DNA from 2 places in the Pseudomonas sp. NPDC087346 genome. Region 2 is predicted to be linked to the other one. Evidence: riboswitches for the same ligand, from Rfam matches in the RefSeq annotation. Region 2 holds a riboswitch; the other holds the start of a gene.
The links. Region 2 has a riboswitch for cobalamin ahead of ACIOZM_RS03100 (CbtB domain-containing protein). Riboswitches for the same ligand answer to the same signal wherever they lie in the genome.
Positions count from the first base shown of each region.

Region 1: it holds a riboswitch for cobalamin, as region 2 does, so the genes downstream of both, cobO (cob(I)yrinic acid a,c-diamide adenosyltransferase) here and ACIOZM_RS03100 (CbtB domain-containing protein) in region 2, are expected to answer to the same signal.

Region 1 is NZ_JBIUXX010000045.1:19,797-31,208, forward strand. It holds gene ACIOZM_RS22835 (adenosylcobinamide-GDP ribazoletransferase) at 20-754, opposite strand; gene cobC (alpha-ribazole phosphatase family protein) at 756-1,331, opposite strand; gene cobT (nicotinate-nucleotide--dimethylbenzimidazole phosphoribosyltransferase) at 1,328-2,383, opposite strand; gene cobU (bifunctional adenosylcobinamide kinase/adenosylcobinamide-phosphate guanylyltransferase) at 2,380-2,901, opposite strand; gene ACIOZM_RS22855 (cobyric acid synthase) at 3,018-4,469, opposite strand; gene cobD (threonine-phosphate decarboxylase CobD) at 4,466-5,458, opposite strand; gene cbiB (adenosylcobinamide-phosphate synthase CbiB) at 5,451-6,359, opposite strand; gene bluB (5,6-dimethylbenzimidazole synthase) at 6,356-7,006, opposite strand; gene ACIOZM_RS22875 (cobyrinate a,c-diamide synthase) at 7,003-8,454, opposite strand; gene cobO (cob(I)yrinic acid a,c-diamide adenosyltransferase) at 8,451-9,062, opposite strand; cobalamin riboswitch at 9,143-9,374, opposite strand; gene ACIOZM_RS22885 (hypothetical protein) at 9,537-10,121, shown strand; gene ACIOZM_RS22890 (PQQ-dependent sugar dehydrogenase) at 10,188-11,412, shown strand, end outside.
Region 2 is NZ_JBIUXX010000003.1:96,768-108,179, reverse strand. It holds gene cobN (cobaltochelatase subunit CobN) at 1-1,540, opposite strand, end outside; gene cobW (cobalamin biosynthesis protein CobW) at 1,544-2,617, opposite strand; cobalamin riboswitch at 2,718-2,929, opposite strand; cobalamin riboswitch at 3,116-3,336, shown strand; gene ACIOZM_RS03100 (CbtB domain-containing protein) at 3,456-3,653, shown strand; gene ACIOZM_RS03095 (CbtA family protein) at 3,665-4,372, shown strand; gene ACIOZM_RS03090 (cobalamin biosynthesis protein) at 4,369-4,782, shown strand; gene cobM (precorrin-4 C(11)-methyltransferase) at 4,874-5,620, shown strand; gene nfuA (Fe-S biogenesis protein NfuA) at 5,762-6,346, opposite strand; gene ACIOZM_RS03075 (acyltransferase family protein) at 6,404-7,438, opposite strand; gene ACIOZM_RS03070 (fatty acid cis/trans isomerase) at 7,604-9,886, opposite strand; gene metH (methionine synthase) at 10,042-11,412, shown strand, end outside.

The DNA of each region.
Region 1 (11,412 bases), on a different contig from region 2:
CAGAACATTCAACGACGCTCTATCTGGCCAGCACCAACCCCACCAGCACCGCCACTTCCAGCAACTCCAGCAACGCCCCCGCCGTATCGCCTGTAGTCCCGCCCAACCGCCGCACCATCACCTGCCGCAACCAGACAAACACCCCGAACGCGACAACCAGCGCAACAATCGCCTGGAATCCAGCAATCAGCAGACAACCCAACGCGCTCAACGCCAGCACCCGCCATCCAGCCTTGCGCGGCAGATGATCGGCCAATGCCTGACCCAATCCGCCGGGCCGCACGTACGGCGTCGTCAAAAACACCGCGAGCAACGCCGCACGCCCGATCAGCGGCACGATGATCAGCGCCAGCCCTTGCTGTTGCTCGATCAACGCCACCAGTGCGGTGAACTTGAGCAACAACACCAACGCCAATGTCACCACGGCAATCGGCCCGCTGCGCGGATCTTTCATGATCGTCAGCGTACGCTCGCGATCACCAAAACCGCCGAGCCAGGCGTCAGCGCTGTCCGCCAGACCATCAAGATGCAGCGCGCCGCTGAGCAACACCCAAACCGTCAGCAACAACGCGGCATGCAACAGCAATGGCGCGCCGGACAGCAGCAGATTCAACGCCCAGAGAATCACCCCGAACAGCAAGCCCACCAGCGGATAAAACAGCAACGAGCGCCCGAGTTGTTCCGGCGCCGGCATCCCCGACAGACGAATCGGCAGACTGCTGAGAAATTGCAGGGCGATCCACAGCGGCAACATTTCAGCAACGCTCCTTGAGCAAACCATCGGCCTCGACCGTCAGCCCGAACAACGCACCATGGCCGACTTCGACGTTAAGCAGTTGCTCACGCGGCAACCCTCGTGCCTGTGCCAGTAACAGACGCATGACCCCGCCATGACTGATCAACAACACTCGCTCTCCGGCATACGCCTGATGCAAACGCGCGACAGCGGCGAGCACCCGCACGGAAAAGTCGCTGACCGGCTCGCCCTGCGGTGGCGTAAACCCGTACGGATCAGCCCAGAACAGCCCTAACGCTTCGGCGTCAGTTTCCATTAACGCCGCCGCGCTCTGCCCTTCCCAGGCACCGAAATGCAGCTCTTGCAGATCCTTGTCCAGATGCACCGACAGATTCAACTTGTCGCCCAGCTCGGCGGCAAACCGCGCACAACGCTGCAACGGCGAACTGATCAAGCGATCCCACGGCCCACCCGCGACCACCGCGTCACGCATCTGCGTCCAGCCTTTTTCGGTGAGCGCATCGTCGAGACTGCCGCGCAGGCCAGCACCCAATTCGGTCTCACCGTGACGCAGCAGATCCAGGCGCAACGTCATGCCGGACGATCCGCCACTGCGGCTTCAGCGAACGTCGCCATCTGCCCGTGCAGATCGCACGCCAGACGCAACAACGGCACCGCCAGCGCCGCACCACTGCCCTCACCCAGACGCAGACCGAGTTCCAGCAACGGCTCGGCGCCGAGGGCTTCGAGCACATGCCGATGACCCGGCTCGGCACCACGATGGCCGAACAACAGCCACTCGCGGCAGGCCGGATTCAAACGCACGGCAACCAACGCCGCGACGGTGCAGATAAAACCATCCACCAGCACCGCGACGCCTTCCTGGGCACAGGCCAGATAGGCGCCAACCAGTGCCGCGATTTCGAAACCGCCGAGGTTGAACAGGGTTTGCAGCGCATCACCGCGCTGCGCGGCATGCAACGCCAACGCACGTTCGATTACTTGCGCCTTGTGGCTGACGCCCTCGGCATTCAGTCCGGTGCCCGGGCCGGTCAGATGCAGCACCGGGCAATCGAGCAAGGCACAGGCCAATGCACTGGCGGCGGTGGTGTTGCCGATGCCCATTTCGCCACCGATGAACAACTGCGCACCGGCGGCTTTCGCCCGCAGTACGCTGTCGCGACCGGCCTGCAAGGCGAGTTCGCCCTGCGCCTGAGTCATCGCTGCGCCTTTGACGAAGTTCGCCGTGCCTGGGCCGATGTTCAGATGGCGTACACCCGGCAAGTTCAGGGTCGGCGTCACGGTACCGAGATCGACCACTTCCAGCTCTGCACCGAGCTGTCGCGCCAACACACTGATCGCCGCGCCGCCGCTGACGAAGTTGAGCAGCATCTGCCCGGTAACTTCCTGCGGGAATGCCGAAACCCCTTCAGCCACCACGCCATGGTCACCGGCAAAAATCGCGATCCACAGCTGACTTAGCTGCGGCTTGACCTGCCCCTGCAAACCGGCGAGTTGCACCGCCACCGCTTCCAGGCGACCAAGAGAGCCGGCCGGTTTGGTCAGTTGTTGTTGACGCGCCGCTGCTTGTGCAACGGCATCTGCATCGACCGGTTTGCACGGGTTCAGCCACCAGGTTTGAGTCATAGCGCAGATCCTTTCAGAGTCAGGGGCAGGCCGGCGACGGTCAGGACGACTCGCTGACAGCGCTCAGCCAGAGCTTGATGCAGCCAACCGGCTTCATCGACATAGCGGCGAGTCAATTCGCCCAGCGGTACGACACCCATTCCGGTCTCGTTGCTGACAAAAATGATTTCCCCTGGCAATGACGCCAGGCAGTCGAGCAAAGCTTCGCGTTCGGCAGCGAGGCGTCCGGCGTCATCGAGCATCAGCAGATTGGTCAGCCACAGGGTCAGGCAATCCACCAGCAGGCAGCGCTCGGCACTGGCGTTCTCACGCAGGACGCGGGCCAGTTGCAGCGGCTCTTCGATGAGTGCCCATTCGACAGGACGGCGGGCGCGGTGATGGGCGACGCGATCGCTCATTTCACCGTCCAGCGGTTGGCTGGTAGCGATGTAGGTCACGGCCAGATGGCTGTCGCTGGCGAGTTTTTCTGCCAGCCGACTTTTGCCGGAGCGGGCGCCGCCGAGGATCAGTTGGAGCATGGTTCATTCCTTCAAATTGGCGGTGTGCCGATTTCAGCCATCGCGAGCAGGCTCACTCCTACAGTTGATCGCGAACAATCCCTTGTAGGAGTGAGCCTGCTCGCGATGCATTCACCTCAAATCCCACAGAGCTGACGCAACAGATCAGTATCCAGATGCGTCTCCACCAGATCCGCCAGCCGCTCGATATCGCGCTCGCGCAACCCGTGGTAATCCACTTCCTGCACATCACTCAAGCCCGCCCAGCGCAACAGCGCCGCACTGGCTGCCGGCGACTCGAACAAGCCATGCAGATACGTGCCGAAAATCTGTCCATCCAGACTTTGCGCACCGTCACAGCGCCCGTCATCCAGCCGCACAGCAGGGTTTTCCAGCGCCGGGCCAGTGGTCACGCCCGCATGGATTTCATAACCGCTGACCTCAGCCTCTTCCAGCGCCAGACGCCCGCGCACATTGCGCAATTGCTTCTCGGCTTCGAGCCTGGTCTCAAACGCAAGCAAACCCAGTCCGGCACTGGAACCGGGCGCACCTTCCAGACCCAGCGGATCGTGCACCTGCTCGCCGAGCATTTGCAGACCGCCGCAAATCCCCAGCACTTTGCCGCCATAGCGCAAATGTCGGCTGATGGCGGTGTCCCAGCCATTGGCGCGTAAATAAGCCAAGTCGCTGCGTACGCTTTTCGAACCCGGCAGGATGATCAGGTCCGCCGCAGGAATCGCCTGCCCCGGGCCGACGAATTGCAGATCGACCTGAGGATGCAGACGCAACGGATCGAAGTCGGTGTGATTGCTGATGCGCGGCAACACCGGCACCAGCACTTTCAACACTCGCTCGGCCTTGTCGGTCTGGCGCTGATCGATGCCGTCCTCGGCTTCCAGATGCAGATCCATCACATAGGGCAACACGCCAACCACCGGTTTGCCGGTACGCTGTTCCAGCCAGTCGAGGCCCGGTTGCAGCAAGGCGATGTCGCCACGAAAACGGTTGATGATGAAGCCCTTGACCCGCGCCTGCTCACTCGGCGAAAGCAGTTCCAGCGTGCCGACCAAATGGGCGAAAACTCCACCGCGATTGATGTCGGCAATCAGCAACACCGGGCAATCCACCGCTTCGGCGAAACCCATGTTGGCGATATCGCCGGCACGCAGATTAATCTCGGCCGGCGAGCCTGCGCCTTCGACCATCACCAGTGGATACGCGGCGCTGAGGCGCTGATGCGAGGCCAGCACCGCTTGCATCGCGATGGCTTTGTAATCGTGATAAGCGACGGCGTTCATGCTGGTGACCGCACGGCCATGGATGATGACCTGCGCGCCGGTATCACTATTCGGCTTGAGCAGTACCGGATTCATGTCGGTGTGCGGCTCAAGGTTCGCCGCTTGCGCCTGCACGGCCTGGGCGCGACCGATCTCGCCGCCATCCGCGGTCACCGCGCTGTTGAGCGCCATGTTCTGCGGCTTGAACGGCACCACCGCGACGCCCTGACGGGTCGCCCAGCGGCATAACGCCGTCACCAGCGTGCTTTTACCGGCATCGGAAGTGGTGCCCTGCACCATCAGCGTGGTCATTGGTATTCCTTGAAAAACGCTTCTAGCGCTTTTTCCAGACGGGACTCTTCGGCCGCATCGGCCGGCAGTCCGAAACGCACACTGCTGTTATGCGTGAAGATGCGTACGAGGATGCCGCGCCGGGCCAGAAAGTCATGCAGCGTTTGCGCGTGTTCAGTGATCAGCCACTGAAACAGCGCGCAACCGCCTTGCGGTTTAAAACCGTAGCGCTCGAGCAACAGCGCCAGGCGTTCGCTGGCCTCGTCGCTGCGAACGCGTTGCCGGGTGTGGCCTTCGGTGTCTTGCAGACAGGCTTGACCCAATACCCGCGTCGGCCCGCTGACCGCCCACGGACCGACCTGTTCGGCGAGCAGTTTGAGCAACTTGCGCTCGGCCAGCACGAAGCCCAGACGCACACCGGCCAGGCCGAAGAACTTGCCGAACGAACGCAGAATGATCAGCCCGACCTGATTGGCATACGGCGCCAGACTCAGGTGCGGGGTGTTGTCCATGAACGCTTCGTCGACCACCAGCCAACCGCCGCGCTGGGCCAGTCGCGCATGCCAGTCGAGCAGCTTCGCCGGGGTCAGACTCAGGCCGGTCGGGTTGTTCGGATTGACCACCACCAGCACGTCAAGGCTGTCGAGAAAGAACTCGACTTCCTGCTCCAGCACTTCGCGCACGATGTAACCGCTGCGGCGCCAGGCTTCGGCATGCTCGGCATAACACGGTGACAGCACACCAACCTTGCCGGCGCGACGCAAACGCGGCAGCAACTGAATGGCCATTTGCGAACCGGCCACCGGCAGCACCTGCGTTGCACCGTAGTAATCGCACGCGGCCTGTTCCAGACCGTCATCGGTTTCCGGCAGACGCGCCCAGGCGCGCAACGGAATCGGCGGCACGGGAAACGGCCACGGCGCCAGACCGCTGGACAGGTCTAGCCAATCGGCTTCGGCGATCCCGTAATCGAGTGCAGCCTTGCGCAACCGGCCACCGTGCTCAAGCATAGAATTCAGCCCCCACGCAGAGAATCAGCAGCCATAACCATACCCCGCGCTGGACCAATTGCCAGCCACGGTCGATGGAGTCGGCATCGGCAGGTGCGCCTTCACCGAGTTGCGGACGCTCATGCAGTTCGCCGTGATAGATCGCCGGGCCACCCAGTTCCACACCCAGCGCGCCGGCGCCTGCCGCCATCACCGGACCGGCGTTGGGGCTGTCCCATTTCGGCGCCTGCGTACGCCAGCACTTCAGAGCGAGTCGGGTCTTGCCGAGCAGCGCGTAGGTCAACGCCACCAGACGCGCAGGAATGTAGTTGAGGACGTCGTCGATTTTCGCCGCCGCCCAGCCGAAACGCTCGAAGCGTTCGTTGCGATAGCCCCACATCGCGTCAAGTGTGTTGCTCAGGCGATAGAGGACCACGCCGGGCGCGCCGGCCACGACAAACCAGAACAGCGCGGCAAACACTGCATCGCTACCGTTCTCCAGAACCGATTCGGTGGCGGCGCGGGCGACCGCAGTGCTGTCCAGTTCATCGGTCTGCCGGCTGACCAGATAACCGACGCGCTTGCGTGCTTCTTCGAGATCGTCGCCGCGCAGGGCCTTGGCCACCGGCTCGACATGTTCGCCGAGACTGCGCATACCGAGGGCGCAATACAGCGCGAGAATCTCGACCACCCAGCCCACGTATGGCGCCCACGAAAGTGCGGTGGCCAGCAGGGTCAGCGGCACAACCGCGATCACCCACGCGGTGACCCCGTGGCTACGCCAGCCGCGACCACCACCATTGAAACGTTGCTCGATGCGTCCGGCAAAACGGCCGAACGCCACCAGCGGATGCCAGCGTTTCGGTTCACCCAGCAGCGCATCCAGCGCGACCGCGGCGACACTCAACAACGCCACACTCATTGACTCACTCCCCAATAATTTTCATACAGCAACTCATTGAGCGGACGCGCCTGCGCCCACCCTTCGAGTACCAGCATCGGCGCCGGATAGAATTCCTTGACCGGGCCCAGACACAACACTGCCAACGGCTTGGCCCCGGCCGGCAGTTTCAGCAGGTCGGCCAGTGCTTGCGGCTCGAACAGCGAGACCCAGCCCATACCCAATCCTTCGGCACGCGAGGCCAGCCACAGGTTTTGAATTGCGCAGGACAGCGAGGCCATGTCCATTTCCGGCAGCGTGCGGCGGCCGAAAATATGTTTTTCACGATCATCCATCAGCGCTGCGACCAAGACTTCGGCGCAGTCGTTGATGCCTTCGACCTTGAGCTTCATGAACTCATCGCTGCGCTCGCCGAGGGCTTCGGCGGTGCGGATGCGTTCTTCTTCCACCAGATTGCGGATCTGCCCGCGCAGCGCACGGTCGCTGATGCGGATGAAGCGCCATGGCTGCATCAGGCCAACGCTTGGCGCCTGATGCGCGGCTTCCAGCAGGCGGCGCAGCAGCTCGGGCTCGACGGTGCCGCCGGTGAAGTGGCGCATGTCGCGGCGTTCGGCGATGGCGCGGTAAACGGCTTGGCGTTCAGTCTCGGAGAATGCGTTGTCTGTCATGGCCCCATCGCTGGCAAGCCAGCTCCCACAGGGGGTACGGTTTCTTCAGGCAATGCCGCAACCAGGCTGCCTTTTCCCACAGGGGATTGGATTTCTTCAGACCCGACATCGCCCACTGTGGGAGCTAGCCTGCTAGCGATAGCAATTGTGGATCCAGGTGCAAACAGTGCCGCGACAGCCACAGGATTCGACGGGAAATAGAAGTGAACATAGGAAGCCGTCATCCGCCCATCCCGATAAACCGCCTCCGCCCCACGCCCACCATTCGGGCTCAGGCCCCGGGCAATCGGCGTCAGTTCGGTGGTGGTCAGCGAATGGTGATAGGTATGACCGCGCAACGAGCCTTCCGGCAAATCCACCGCTTGCAGCGCCAGCGCCGCCAGACGTTTCTGCATCACCGCATCGCCGCTCAGCAAGCCGACCAGTTCGGCACGAGTGCCCTCAACATCAATCAACGAATCGAGCAGATAAAGCATGCCGCCACATTCCGCGAGCAACGGTTTGCCAGCGGCGTGATGCGCACGAATCGCATCGATCATTGAGGTGTTCTGCGCCAACGCAACATGATGCAATTCCGGGTAACCACCGGGCAGATACAGACTGTCGGCGTCAGGCAATTGCGTATCGCGGATCGGCGAGAAGAAGCTCAATTCGGCGCCCATCGCCCGCAGCAAATCGAGACTGGCGCCGTAGGTGAAGGCAAACGCTTCATCACGGGCAACGGCGATGCGCACGCCGGCCAGCAATGGCTCGGCGACGAGTACGTCCGGCGCGGCGAATTCCACCGCCGGTGGCAGCGCTACCTCGCAACTGCTGGCCAAGGCTTCGGCAGCGGCATCGAGGCGCACGTCGAGGTCGTTCAGTTCACTGGCCTGGACCAGGCCAAGATGGCGGCTCGGCAGTTCGATCCCGGTTTCCCGCGACAGTGCGCCGTACCAGCGCAAACCTTCGGTAAGGCTGCCTTCGAGCAGTTGCGCATGACGCAACGTGCCGACGCGATTGGCCAGGACTCCGGCGAACGGCAAGTCCGGCTGATAACGCGCCAGCCCCAGCGCCAAGGCACCAAAAGTCTGCGCCATGGCAGTGCCGTCAATCACGCCGAGCACCGGCACACCAAAATGCCGCGCCAGATCGGCGCTCGACGGCGTGCCGTCGAACAAACCCATCACGCCTTCGATCAGGATCAGGTCTGCTTCGCCTGCGGCTTCCCACAACAGGCGACGGCTTTCCTGCTCGCCGACCATCCACATATCCAACTGATAGACCGGCGCACCGCTGGCGCGCTCGAGAATCATCGGATCGAGAAAATCCGGCCCGCATTTGAAGACGCGAACCTTGCGCCCCTGATTGCGGTGCAATCGGGCCAATGCTGCGGTGACGGTGGTCTTGCCCTGACCGGAGGCCGGCGCGGCGATCAGTACCGCCGGGCAGTGACGTGGTTGATTCAAAGTTCGACGCCTTTCTGCGCTTTGATGCCAGCCTGGAAGGCGTGTTTGATCATGCCCATCTCGGTGACCGTATCGCCCATCTCGATCATTTCCGGTTTGGCCGCACGACCGGTGACGATCACATGCTGCATCGGCGGACGCGCCTGCAAGTCACTGAGCACCTGATCGAGATCGAGGTAGCCGTGCTTTAGGGCGATGTTCAATTCATCCAGCACCACCAGACCGATCGACGGGTCACGCAACAGTTCGCGAGACACTTCCCACGCGGCTTCGGCGGCGGCGATATCACGCTGGCGATCCTGGGTTTCCCAGGTGAAGCCCTCGCCCATCACATGAAAACGCACCTGCTCGGGAAAGCGGCGGAAGAACAGTTCTTCGCCAGTGCTGTTGCGGCCCTTGATGAACTGCACCACACCGCACTGCATGCCGTGGCCCATGGCGCGGGCGAGCATGCCGAACGCCGAACTGCTTTTGCCTTTGCCATTGCCGGTCAGCACCAGCACCAGGCCGCACTCGTCAGGCGAATTGGCGATGCGTTCGTCGATCACGGCTTTTTTGCGCTGCATACGCGCCAGATGGCGTTCGTCACGCTCGGGGGAATCAGTCATGGGGGAGCTCTCCGTTGAGGCTGGATAACGGCGGGCAGGCACAAGAATAGACGGCAAAAAGCCTGGCATCGCCCACCGTGATGCCGCTGGATGGATCAGGCCGGTCTCCGGGCTCATGAGCGGCGATTCGCCAGTCTGCGCGCCTTCCCGGGTCTTTCGACACAGTGGCTAGATGCGCAGTTTTCACTCATTTACCGTTGCGGGGGCAGCGCCGGGATCGTGATTGTTCTTCGCCTGAAGACAACCCTCACCGGCTTCCCTGTTTCACTCTGTCGACGTGGGTCACAGAGCACCTGAAACAAGCCGCGAAGGTTAGAGGGTTGGGGGTGGAGCGTCAATTAAAGAGGCGGCCATCGGGCGAATAACTGCCGCCGATCAATTATCTGACGCCAATCTTGTGCCACACTGTTACAAGTGATATCAAAGAGCCATGCTTTATCTGAAAAGCACATCACAACAATAAGGATGATTACGATGCAAGGCATGATCATCAGCAATCCGCGCCTGGAATTCCTGCGCCCGGTGCTTGAACGCTGGTTTGACTGTATTGACCGTTACAACGCCGTGCGCGGCGACAGCGACACGCCTTACTGGCACGACGAAAAAGCCAACCTCGGCTTGCTCTCGGCGGCGGCATGGATGGCCGAACTGGTGACGCTGGAACAGACTGCCACCCGCAAACAGAATGAAGACGGCGAGCGCAACGTGCGCGCCGACCTGTTTCTCGCCGGCAGCGAGGATCGCGCATTCATTCAGGCCACGCAGCGCTGGCCACGGGTCAACAACCTGAACCTGACCCAAGCGCTGCTGGACATCACCAGCGACGCCAAACGCATCAGCTTCGCCAGTGATCTCAAGCTCGGTTGCCTGTTCGTCGCGCCGCAAAAGGCTCAACACAGCGCCAGCCCGGAAGAGCTGCAAGACATGGTCGACGACCTGCAAAAGGAACACACCTGCGCCGTCGCCTGGTACTTCCCCTACGCCTACCGCAAATTGCGCAGTGAAGCGGGCAACTATCACCCGGGCATCGCCGTACTGTTCAAAGAGGCGCGCGGTTGAGCAGTTGAACCATCGGGCTTGCGTGGTCCTCTATGATTAGGAATGCATTCATAGGGAAGATCAGTAATGCGCAAGCCCCAGCTCGTTTTCGTCATCGCCCTCGCCGGAGGGCTCGCCGCCTGTGGTGAATCCTCCAGCCTGCAAGTCTCCGACGGCACCGGCCCGTCACCCAAGTTGCCCGAACCGAACAAAACGCTGATCCCGACGGTGAACATTGCTCCGGCGATCGGCTGGCCCGAGGGCGGCAAACCGACCGCAGCGGCAGGCACCCAAGTCGCCGCATTCGCCGAAGGCCTTGATCACCCGCGCTGGCTCTATGTGCTGCCCAATGGCGACGTGTTGGTGGCGGAAACCAACGCCCCGCCGAAACCCGACGACAGCAGCGGCATTCGTGGCTGGGTGATGAAGAAAGTCATGGGCAAGGCCGGGGCCGGCGTGCCGAGTGCCAATCGCATCACCTTGCTGCGCGATGCCGATCACGACGGCGTGGCCGAAACACGCACAGTGTTTCTGCAAAACCTCAACTCACCGTTCGGCATGACCCTGGTCGGCAATGACTTGTATGTCGCCGACACTGACCGCTTGTTGCGCTTTCACTATGAACCCGGCGCGACCGAGATCAAGACGCAACCGATCAAGGTCACCGACCTGCCGGGCGGCACCATCAATCACCACTGGACGAAAAACGTCATTGCCAGCAAGGACGGCAGCAAGCTTTACGTCACCGTCGGCTCGAACAGTAACGTTGGCGAAAATGGTCTGGAAGCAGAACAAGGTCGCGCCGCCATTTGGGAAGTGGACCGGGCAACCGGCAATCACCGGATCTTCGCCTCGGGCATCCGCAATCCCAATGGCCTGGCCTGGGAACCCACCAGCGGCGCGCTGTGGACAGCGGTCAACGAGCGCGATGAAATCGGCAGCGACCTGGTGCCGGATTACATCACCTCGGTCAAGGATGGCGCGTTCTATGGCTGGCCCTTCAGCTATTACGGCCAGCATGTTGATGTGCGGGTAAATCCGCAGAATCTGGATCTGGTGGCCAAAGCCATCGCGCCGGACTACGCGGTCGGCCCGCATACGGCATCGCTGGGCCTTACGTTCGCCGAGGGTAATTCGCTGCCGGCGCAGTTCAAGGAAGGCGCATTCATTGGCCAGCACGGCTCTTGGAACCGTAAACCGCACAGTGGTTATAAAGTGATTTTCGTGCCGTTTGCAGCAGGCAAGCCGAATGGGCAACCGGTGGATGTGTTGACCGGATTCCTCGACAAGGATGAGAACGCGCTGGGTCGCC
Region 2 (11,412 bases):
CCTGATAACCACGGGCCGGCTGGATACCAACGAAGGTCAGGCCGAAACGCAAACCGGCGATCATCATTCGCCCGTCGCGACACATCGGATCGTTTTGCGGTGTGCCCCAGCGCTCCAGCACGGCGGCGCGGTTGGCTTCGGGCAAGGCTTCGAACATTTTCAGGTAGTCATCCATGCCCAGACTTTGCTGGCATGGACGCTGATCGAGGGTGTCGAGGTCATTGCTGACGCCGCCGAGCAGTTGCTGAATCAGTTCGGTGCCGCTGGCAGGCAGCTCAGCCGCCAGCGGATAACCTTCTGCCTGCATCGCCCGCAGGATATTCAGCGCTGCCGCAGGGGTATCGAGGCCGACGCCGTTACCGATCCGACCATCGCGGGTCGGGTAGTTGGCGAGAATCAGCGCAATGCGCTTTTCGCCATTCGGCACCCGTGCCAGATCGATCCAGCGTCGCGCCAGCTCCGCGACAAAGTCCATGCGCTCTGGCGCGGCGCGGTAACAGACGACATCGGACTGACTGCGCTCACTGCGCCATGCCAGATCCTTGAAGCTGATCGGACGGCTGATAATGCGTCCGTCGAGTTCCGGCAACGCGATATGCATCGCCAAATCCCGTGGGCCGAGTCCTTGCTCACTGGCGCGCCAGCCGGGTTCGTTGTCCTGAGCGCAGATCGCCTGAATCACCGGAATGTTGCGACGAAACGGCCGCAGATGCGGTGCTTCAGGGCTGGACTGGGCGAAACCGGTGGTATTTAAAATCACCCCGACTTCGACCTCATCCAGCCAATCCTCGACCACCGTCAGGCAGCCGAGCTCTTTCAAACTGGCCACGGCAATCGGCAAGGGGTTAAGCCCTGCCGCTTGCAGACGTTGGCAGAAAACATCGATGAACGCAGTGTTCGCCGCTTGCAAATGCGAGCGGTAAAACAACACCGCCGCCACTGGTTGACCGGGCAGCCATTCGGCTTGCCAGTCACTCAGTGCGGCGGTGTTTTTTTGTGGATGGTAAATCGCCGTGCGCGGCAAGGTTTGCGGCTCGGCCCAGCCGTAATCCCGGGCCAGCCAGCGATTGGCCAGACAACGGAAAAAATCCAGCGCGTTGCCCATGCCGCCCTGACGCAAAAACTGCCAGAGCCGGTCACGATCCTCGGCACCGACGGTGCTCAAGTCACTGAGTTCCGGGTCGGGACGGTCGTCGCCCGGCACCAGAATCACCTGCACACCGCGCTCGGACAGTTCGATCAGTCGCTCGACGCCGTAACGCCAATAAGCGATACCGCCGTGCAGCGAGATCAGAATAACTTTGGCGTGACGCAGAACCTCATCGACGTAGAGGTCGACCGAGGCGTGGTTCTGCACCTGCATCGGATTGGCCAGACGCAGGCTCGGGTAATCCTCGGGTAATTGCTGCGCGGCTTCGGCGAGCAGCGCCAGGCTGGAATCGCCGCTGCACAGAATCACCAGCTCGGCGGGGGTTTGTCCAAGGTCGGCGATGTTGTCATCCGACACGAAACCGCCGGGCTGGGTCCTGAGCAGGTGCATGGGTTAAACGCTGAGCGCAGCGCGCAATTGCGCTTCGAGTTGCGCGGCGTCGAGTTCTTGGCCGATCAGCACCAGACGCGTGACACGCGCTTCATCGGCGCCCCACTGACGGTCGAAGTGCTTGTCGAAACGCGTGCCCACACCTTGAATCAGCAGGCGCATCGGCTTGTTCGGGATCGCCGCGAAACCTTTGACGCGCAGGATGCCGTGCTTGACCACGAGTTGCGTCAGGGCGTCGAGCAGCAGGCTTTCGTCAGCTTGCGGCAGTTCGATGGAGATCGAATCGAAGGCGTCGTGATCGTGGTCATCGTGGTCGTCATCGCCTTCACCGTGGTGGTGATCGTGATGGCTGTGACGGCTGTCGATGTGTTCTTCAGAGCCGGCGCCGAGACCGATCAGCACGTCCAGCGGCACGCGACCGTTGCTCGCTTCGATGATTTTCACTGCGGGCGGCAGCTCTTCGGCGACTTCAAGACGTACGCGAGCCAGATCTTCCGGACTGGTCTGATCGGCCTTGTTGAGGATGACGAGGTCAGCGCTGGCCAGTTGGTCGGCGAACAGTTCATGCAGCGGCGATTCGTGATCGAGGTTCGGGTCGAGTTTGCGCTGGGCATCGACCTGATCCGGGAACGCAGCGAACGTACCGGCAGCAACTGCCGGGCTGTCGACCACGGTGATCACCGCGTCAACGGTGCAGGCGCTGCGGATTTCCGGCCACTGGAAGGCCTGGACCAGCGGTTTTGGCAGGGCCAGACCCGAAGTTTCGATCAGGATATGGTCGAGATCACCGCGACGCGCGACCAGTTCACGCATCACCGGGAAGAATTCTTCCTGGACCGTGCAGCACAGGCAGCCGTTGGCCAGCTCGTAAACGCGGCCAACAGCCTCTTCCTCGGTGCAACCGATGGTGCATTGCTTGAGGATTTCACCGTCGATGCCGAGTTCGCCGAACTCGTTGACGATCACCGCGATACGGCGGCCCTGAGCGTTGTCGAGCATGTGCCGCAGCAACGTGGTTTTACCCGAACCGAGGAAACCGGTGACGATGGTGACGGGGAGTTTGGCCAGTGTTTTCATCGCGATGCCCTTTGGCAAGGTGGCGGGCAACGGGACGAGGACCGGCAACGCGGTCGCGCCTGCCAGAAGAGTTCGCCACCGGATCACCCCGCCCGGTTGTAGTGAGAATCTGTGACGAGGCAGGTCTCCTGGCTGACGGCGTTCAGGCATTGAGCCTGGCATTCACTGCGCCTTCCCGCCGGCTCTTTGCAGAGTCTGGCAGTGGCGTGGCAGCGAACATCGCCGTTCACAGTTGCGGGGGCAGCCGCGGCTTGAACCGCGTTCCCTTCTTAGCTTCGACAGTGTCGAAGAACCTCGAATGCGCAAGGCTACGCATCGCTTGGGAGCGGGTCAATGTCCAAGCGAGGTTCGTACCGACTGGAATGACGCCTTCGCGAGCAGGCTCGCTCCCACAGGTAGCGCTTTCCAATGTGGGAGCGAGCCTGCTCGCGAAGGTAGCGACTCGGTTTCAAGACGAACGCCCATGTCAATTTGACTCAAATCCCCCGCCCATGGTCTCCTGTGCGCCTTGTTACGGGTGCCCTTTACTGGGTGAAACGGGAAACCGGTGAATCATGTGCTTTACTCAAGCGCATGTCAGTCCGGTGCTGCCCCCGCAACGGTAAGCGAGCGAAGCGTCAGATCCACTGTGCCCAAGGCATGGGAAGGTGATGCTTGCAGGTCGGCTGAACGCCAACCCCTCGTGAGCCCGGAGACCGGCCCGCAACACACAGTGCGCGAAATCGCCACTGAACATAACAACCCGCGGTGGGCGGGCGCTGTTTGAACCTCTGCGTGCCCGGCTCGCAGGGGTTTTCATGCGCTCTACCTGTCCGCTGACACTTCAGAGGGAAGCGCCATGTCGATCATCAGCAGCACCGGCAGCAACACGGACAAAATCTCCAGCACTACCACCCTGAGCCAACGCCTGATCGCCGCCATTGGCGCGTCGATCCTCGGCGCCTGCCTGGTGTATTTCGCCGGTTTCTCGCACATCGAAGCGGTACACAACGCCGCTCACGATACCCGCCACAGCGCCGCGTTCCCGTGCCACTGAGACCTGCCGATATGATCAAGCGTATTGCGCAAACCGCAGGTTTCACCGGTCTGCTGGCCGCCCTGCTCCTCACTCTGCTGCAAAGTTTCTGGGTTTCGCCGCTGATTTTGCAGGCCGAGACTTACGAAAAATCCGAGCCGGCTGCCGTTGAAGTCCACGAACACGCCGCTGGCGCCATGGCTGCGCACACTCACGACGCCGAAGCCTGGGAGCCGGCAGATGGCTGGCAACGCGTGGTCTCGACCACTGGCGGCAATCTCGTGGTAGCGGTCGGTTTCGCCCTGATGCTCGCGGGTCTCTACACCCTGCGCGCGCCGACCAAAACCTCCCAGGGTTTGCTCTGGGGTCTGGCCGGTTACGCGACTTTCGTTCTGGCTCCGACGCTGGGTCTGCCGCCTGAATTGCCGGGCACTGCCGCAGCAGATCTGGCCTCGCGGCAGATATGGTGGATCGGCACTGCCGCGTCCACGGCTGTCGGCCTGGCGTTGATCGTGTTCAGTCGTCACTGGCTGATGAAGATCCTCGGTGTGGCGATTCTGGCAGTGCCGCATGTACTCGGCGCGCCACAACCGCAAGTGCATTCGATGCTGGCGCCGGAAGCGCTGGAAGCACAGTTCAAAATCGCCTCGCAGTTGACCAACGTCGCGTTCTGGCTGGCCTTGGGCCTGATCAGCGCGTGGTTGTTCCGCCGCAAAAATCCTGGTCAATACCACGCATGACCGATGCCAGCGCAGCGCCGACCTTTGTGGTCGGCCTGGGCTGCCAACGCGGCTGCCCCGTCAGCACGTTGCGCGCATTACTCGATCAGGCCTTGCAGGCCCATCGCATCGACCTTCAGGCGATCAAGGCCCTGGCCAGCATCGATCTGAAACGCGACGAACCCGGATTGCAGGAACTCGCCGCACAATTGGCGTTGCCGCTGTTGTATTTCAGCAGTGAAGAACTCGCCAGCTATCAGGCACGATTAAGCCATCATTCACAAATCGCCTACGAGCGAACCGGTTGCTACGGTGTCGCCGAAAGCGCCGCGCTGGCGCTGGCCGAACAGCTGATTCAGGCACCGGCAAAACTGCTGATTTCCCGGCAAAAGTACGCTCAGGCAACGCTGGCATTGGCCGGCGCCGCATAAAATCCCGATAATCTGCGCCATTGATCATGAGCATTCTTCATCTGAGTGCCCTGTGAAGCGTCACCCTGCCCTGTTTTTTAAGGATTCAACGATGACCGTCTACTTCATCGGCGCCGGCCCCGGCGACCCGGAATTGATCACCGTAAAAGGTCAGCGGCTGATCCGCAGTTGCCCGGTGATCATCTACGCAGGCTCGCTGGTGCCCGAGGCGGTGCTGGAAGGTCATCAGGCGGAAACGGTGGTCAACAGCGCTGAATTACATCTGGAACAGATCATTGATCTGATCAAGTTCGCCCATGCCAAAGGACAGGATGTGGCGCGGGTGCACTCGGGCGATCCGAGCCTGTACGGCGCAATCGGCGAGCAGATTCGCTATCTGCGCGAGCTGAACATACCTTTTGAAATCATCCCCGGCGTGACGGCTACTGCCGCGTGTGCAGCGTTGCTGGGCGCTGAACTGACCCTGCCGGACGTCTCGCAAAGCGTGATTCTGACCCGTTATGCCGACAAGACCGCGATGCCGGCTGGCGAGGAACTCGGCAGCCTCGCGCAGCATGGCGCGACCATGGCGATTCATTTGGGGGTCAATCATCTGGAGAAGATACTCGCCGAATTACTGCCGCATTACGGCGCGGATTGCCCGATTGCAGTGATTCATCGGGCGACGTGGCCGGATCAGGATTGGGTCACTGGGACGCTGGAGGATATTGCCGGGAAGGTTACCGCCAAGGGGTTTCGGCGTACGGCGCTGATACTGGTCGGGCGGGTGCTGGGCAGCGATCATTTCAGTGAGTCGTCGCTGTATCGTGCGGGGCATGCGCACCTATACAGGCCCTGAAAAGCAAAAGATCGCAGCCTTCGGCAGCTCCTACAAGGGAATGATTACACCTGTAGGAGCTGCCGAAGGCTGCGATCTTTTGATCTTGTAGACAATGCATTCATCACAGGAAAATGCATTGCCTGAATCGCAGCGAACGCCTTAGTAGTAAGCGTTTTCTTTCTGCGTGTGGTCGGTCACGTCGCGAACGCCCTTGAGCTCTGGAATACGCTCAAGCAAGGTGCGCTCGATGCCTTCCTTCAAGGTCACGTCGGCCTGACCGCAACCCTGGCAACCACCGCCGAACTGCAGAACGGCGATGCCGTCTTCAACCACATCGATCAGGCTGACCTGACCGCCGTGGCTGGCCAGCCCCGGGTTGATTTCTGTTTGCAGGTAGTAGTTGATGCGCTCGTTGACCGGGCTTTCGGCGTTGACCATCGGCACTTTGGCGTTTGGCGCCTTGATGGTCAGTTGACCACCCATGCGGTCGGTGGCGTAGTCGACGACGGCATCGTCAAGGAACGCTTCGCTGAACGAATCGATATAGGCGGTGAAGCTTTTCAGCCCCAGCGCGGTGTCTTCAGGTTTTTCTTCGCCCGGCTTGCAGTAGGCAATGCAGGTTTCGGCGTACTGGGTGCCAGGCTGGGTGATGAAGACGCGGATGCCGATGCCCGGGGTGTTCTGCTTGGAGAGCAGATCAGCCAGGTAATCGTGGGCGGCGTCGGTAATGGTAATAGCGGTCATGGAAACTCCTCGCAGGCTTGGGCGCAGTTTACGCCAATCATCGCGCCGGACAAAGTCCTAGTATTTTTGTCGGGAAAGGTTCTCGACACGCCTTTGCGCCGGTTCGCCATCAATCCGCGCTTTAAGCCACTGATAGCTGCGTTTTTCTACCCATTCGTAGCTCAACCATGAGCCGACACCGATGGCCAGCACGCACACGACGAACATCAGATAGGGATTGATCCCGTAGCGCCGCGCCACAAAACCACCCGCCGACAGCACCAGCACGTGCATCAGATACACCGAATAGGAGCAATCACCGAGCAATTTGAGCACCCGACTGCGCTGGAAATACCGCTCCAGCGCCATGCTCGCCATCACCAGCACCGCACTCGGCACGCCCCAGTTCAGCAGCCTCGGTGCCGGCGCCAGGTGATAGATCGCCAGCAACGCCGTGCCAATCCCCAACAATGGCAACCACAAGCCAGCGCCGATCCAGCCCTTGCGATAGAGCATGCCGATAGCGATACCCAGCAGGAACTCATAAACGATGTCCGAACGATAGAACTCGCTGATCCAGCCAAACCCGGTCCACGCCTGAGACACGGCAAACAGCAGCGCCGCGACCACCAGCAGACGCACCTGCAAGCGAAACAGCAACGCCCAGGCGAACAACAGGTAAAACAGGATTTCGTAGTTAAGCGTCCAGCCGACGTTCAGGGTCGGATAAAACCCGTATCCACCGGGGTTCTGCGTGGGGATGAACAGCAGCGACATCAGCAGATGACCCCAATCCAGCGTCTGATCCGGCAATACCGGGCGGGCGAATACCACCAACAGCGCCATCAACAGCGTGTACAGCCAGTAGGCCGGCACGATGCGGAACAGCCGATACAACAGAAATCGCCCTGGCGCTGGAGGATTCTCTTTGGTCGACAGGAAGATCACCAGACCACTGATGACGAAGAAGATATCGACGCCCACTGCGCCTTTATCGACAAACAACTGCCCAATCGGGCCGTGTGCTTCGAAATCGAAAAAGATCTGCATGAAGTGATGGCAGACCACGGTCCACGCGGCAAGCGCCCGCAGAGCCTGCACTGAAATCAACATATTCACCCCTCTTGAATCACTACCACTCCCCTGTAGGAGCTGCGGCACGCTGCGATCTTTTGATCTTGATTGTAAGAAAACAGATCAAAAGATCGCAGCGTGCCGCAGCTCCTACAGGGATCGTGGTGTTGCTAAAGGGTGTGACAGCAGTCAGGTATCAAAAGATCAAAGATTCTCGTAGCGGTTCATGTCCAGCACGCCCTCTTCCACCGGGTCGGTCTCGTGCAGGTATTGGCTCAGGTCGTGGAAGTAGAACCAGAATTGCGGATGGCTGCGACGGATGCCCCAACGTTCGACGATCCTCTCAAACTGCGCGGCATCCTTGGCGTTTTCCATGGCATCGACAAACTCCGCCACCTGATCGGCCGGGATGTTGAAGATGAAGTTCGGATAGCTGCTGAGCACACCCGGATAAATCGTCAGGGTGTCCAGCCCCGGCTGATAACGCAGCGACTCGCCCAACAGGAATGCCACGTTGCTGTGCGCACGGTTGCGCAGCAGGCTGTAGATTTCGCGTTTGCCGCTGCGGGTTTCGATGCGCAGCATGCTCGCTTCCGGCAGTTGATCGATGACCTTCAAACCTGCCGCCGGACGCGCTGTCAGCCGACTCAAGGCTTGTTCGGCGTCTTGCAGAGCCGGATCAATGTTGGCCCGCGAGCAGTAAGCGCTGTCACAGCGATTGATCGGGTCTGGTTTGGCATTCAGGTCGCCGTAACGCGCCAGCAACTGCTTGGCGAAATCCGACTTCGGGTCTTTCTCGTCAAGCTTCAGCGCGGTCGGCTTGTCGTCGTCGATCGCCTCGTAATCCAGCCACATCTTGAATTGGCCGCTGCTCTGATACCAATCGTCGAGGTAGTCATCACGGGAATCGGCGGGCATCAGGCGCAGGAAGTTCTGTTCGGCGCCATTGCGGATCAGGTCGAAATACAGGCGCGTTTGCGCTTGATGGGAGACGTTGCCGAACACATCGAAGTTGACCGCCAACTGGTAATACGTGCGTTCCAGCAATGGATAGTCGAACAGCCACATCGTCTGCGGCACCTGACCGATCAGGCCTTTAGTCACCGCCGCGCTGTCGAAGTGGCGAAAGATGCTCAACAGCGCGTTGTCGTTGCCGGCCCAAAGGGTCGACCAGCTCGGCGCCGGCTGATCGGCGTAACTGTCGCGACGCAAAGCCTCGTACTCGTTACGCTTGTTGCGGTAGTTGTGCCACAGGCTCAGCACGCTGCCGACGTCGTCGTTCTGCCCGGGCATCGCCAGCAAAGGCGTGGCCTGACCACGATAGTTGGGGTCGGTGATGTACAGATCGTGTTCGGGAGCCTGAAACAGTGCCCAGAAGTTGTCGCGGATCACGTCTGTGGCGATCTGGCCACGACACACCGGCCCACGAATGAAAGTGCGGACGAAGTATTCGGCGTTATCGAGCATGAACTGATAACGCGCCTGCGCCGGAATCGCCTCGAAGGTCGAAAACGGATTGGCGCGGCTCTGCGGCCCGTAACCCGGCAAGGCATTAACCTGCCAGTTGCCGCTGTAGAACAGGCTCTTGACCCGCGCCATCTTCGCCGCGCTAAGCGGATAGGTGATGTGGGTTTTATGGACGATCACCCCTTGCACCGGCCACAAGCGGTAATACACCTGCGTACCCGGGTCGTCATTCGGGCGGCGAGTGGCGATCAAGTCGATTGGCTGACCGGTCGGCGTACGCGAGCGCACCCACTGGAAGAAATGCCCCGGCTCGCCGTCCTTGAAATAGATGTGTGCGAGATACAAATGCTCGAACAACCAGCGCCCGACCAGACTCTCACGAGCGCCGGGAGTGTTGAGCAGGTTTTCCCACTGGACGATTTGCAACGCCTCTTGGGCGCTCGGCGCCAGGCCTTGCTCGTCAATCGGTGCGCCGGACGCCAGCCAGCGCTGTAGCGTCTGGTATTGCTGATTGGTCAGCCCGGTGACTGCCAGCGGCATGCCTTCCTTTCGATGGGCGCCGGCATAACCGTCGAACTCGGCGGGCATGGCGCACATATTCTGGCGATTCAGACCCAGCACGATGTCTTCCGGCAGCTTGGCGTTAGGCGTCAACGGGGTTTGGTGCCCCAGCTCCAGCATGCGCGCCATCAATGCGGCCTGACTGCCCTGAGCGTCGATTACTGAATAGAAGCCCTTCTGCTGCCAGGCACGTTTGCCGAAAGCATCGTAGAACAGCCGAGTGGTTGGCGCGGCTTGCGTGCGCTCGCCATCGTAGACCGGCATCTTGCTTGCACCCCGACCGACGCCTTCGCCGCTACCGAGGTTGAGCTGACAGGCGGAGTCGTAGCACGCATGGCAGGCAACGCATTTTTCGGTGAAGATCGGTTGAATGTCGCGGGTGTACGAGATGACGGGATCTTGCGCAGCGGCGCCCCAGCTCAGGAACAACAATACGATGCTGATGACGCGGTACGACATGACCTGATCCCGATGCTTGAAAAAACGCCGCGATTCTACCGTTATGACGCTCGTACCAACATGAGCGATATTCATGCAAAACCAGCACATGCTCCAATAGCGCGCAGGTTTGTTATGATTCCGGCCCTTCGTAATGGTCTTTTCGAGTAGTCCCAATGTCCGATCGCAGCGTTCGCCTTCAAGCTCTCAAGCAAGCTCTCAAAGAGCGCATCCTGATACTCGATGGCGGCATGGGCACGATGATCCAGAGCTACAAGCTCGAGGAGCAGGATTATCGTGGCAAACGCTTCGCCGACTGGCCGTCTGACGTCAAAGGCAACAACGACCTTCTGGTGTTGACCCGCCCTGACGTGATTGGTGGCATCGAGAAGGCTTATCTGGATGCCGGCGCCGACATTCTGGAAACAAACACCTTCAACGCCACGCAGATTTCCATGGCCGACTACGGCATGCAAAGTCTGGCCTACGAATTAAACGTAGAAGGCGCACGCCTGGCGCGCAAGGTCGCTGATGCCAAGACCCAGGAAAACCCGGCCAAGCCGCGTTTTGTCGCAGGCGTGCTCGGCCCGACCAGCCGTACCTGCTCGCTGTCGCCTGACGTCAACAATCCCGGCTACCGCAACGTCACCTTTGATGAGCTGGTGGAAAACTACACCGAAGCCACCAAAGGCCTGATCGAGGGCGGCGCCGACCTGATTCTGATCGAGACCATCTTCGACACCCTCAACGCCAAAGCCGCGATCTTTGCGGTTCAAGGCGTATTTGAAGAACTGGGCTTCGAGTTGCCGATCATGATTTCCGGCACCATTACCGATGCCTCCGGCCGTACCCTGTCCGGGCAAACCACCGAAGCGTTCTGGAACTCGGTGGCGCACGCCAAACCGATTTCGGTCGGTCTGAACTGCGCACTCGGCGCCAGTGAATTGCGCCCGTATCTGGAAGAACTGTCGAACAAGGCCAGCACCCACGTTTCCGCACACCCGAACGCCGGCCTGCCAAACGAATTCGGCGAGTACGACGAACTGCCGTCGGAAACCGCCAAGGTCATCGAAGAATTCGCCCAAAGCGGTTTCCTGAACATCGTCGGCGGCTGCTGCGGCACCACCCCGGGCCACATCGAAGCCATCGCCAATGCCGTGGCCGGTTACGCACCGCGACAGATTCCGGACATCCCGAAAGCCTGCCGCCTGTCGGGCCTTGAGCCATTCACCATCGACCGCAGCTCGCTGTTCGTCAACGTCGGTGAGCGGACCAACATTACCGGTTCCGCCAAGTTCGCCCGACTGATCCGCGAAGACAACTACACCGAAGCACTGGAAGTCGCCCTGCAACAGGTCGAGGCCGGTGCGCAGGTGATCGACATCAACATGGACGAAGGGATGCTCGATTCGAAGAAGGCCATGGTGACCTTCCTCAATCTGATCGCCGGCGAACCGGACATCTCCCGTGTACCGATCATGATCGACTCCTCGAAATGGGAAGTGATCGAAGCCGGCCTCAAGTGCATTCAGGGCAAGGGCATCGTC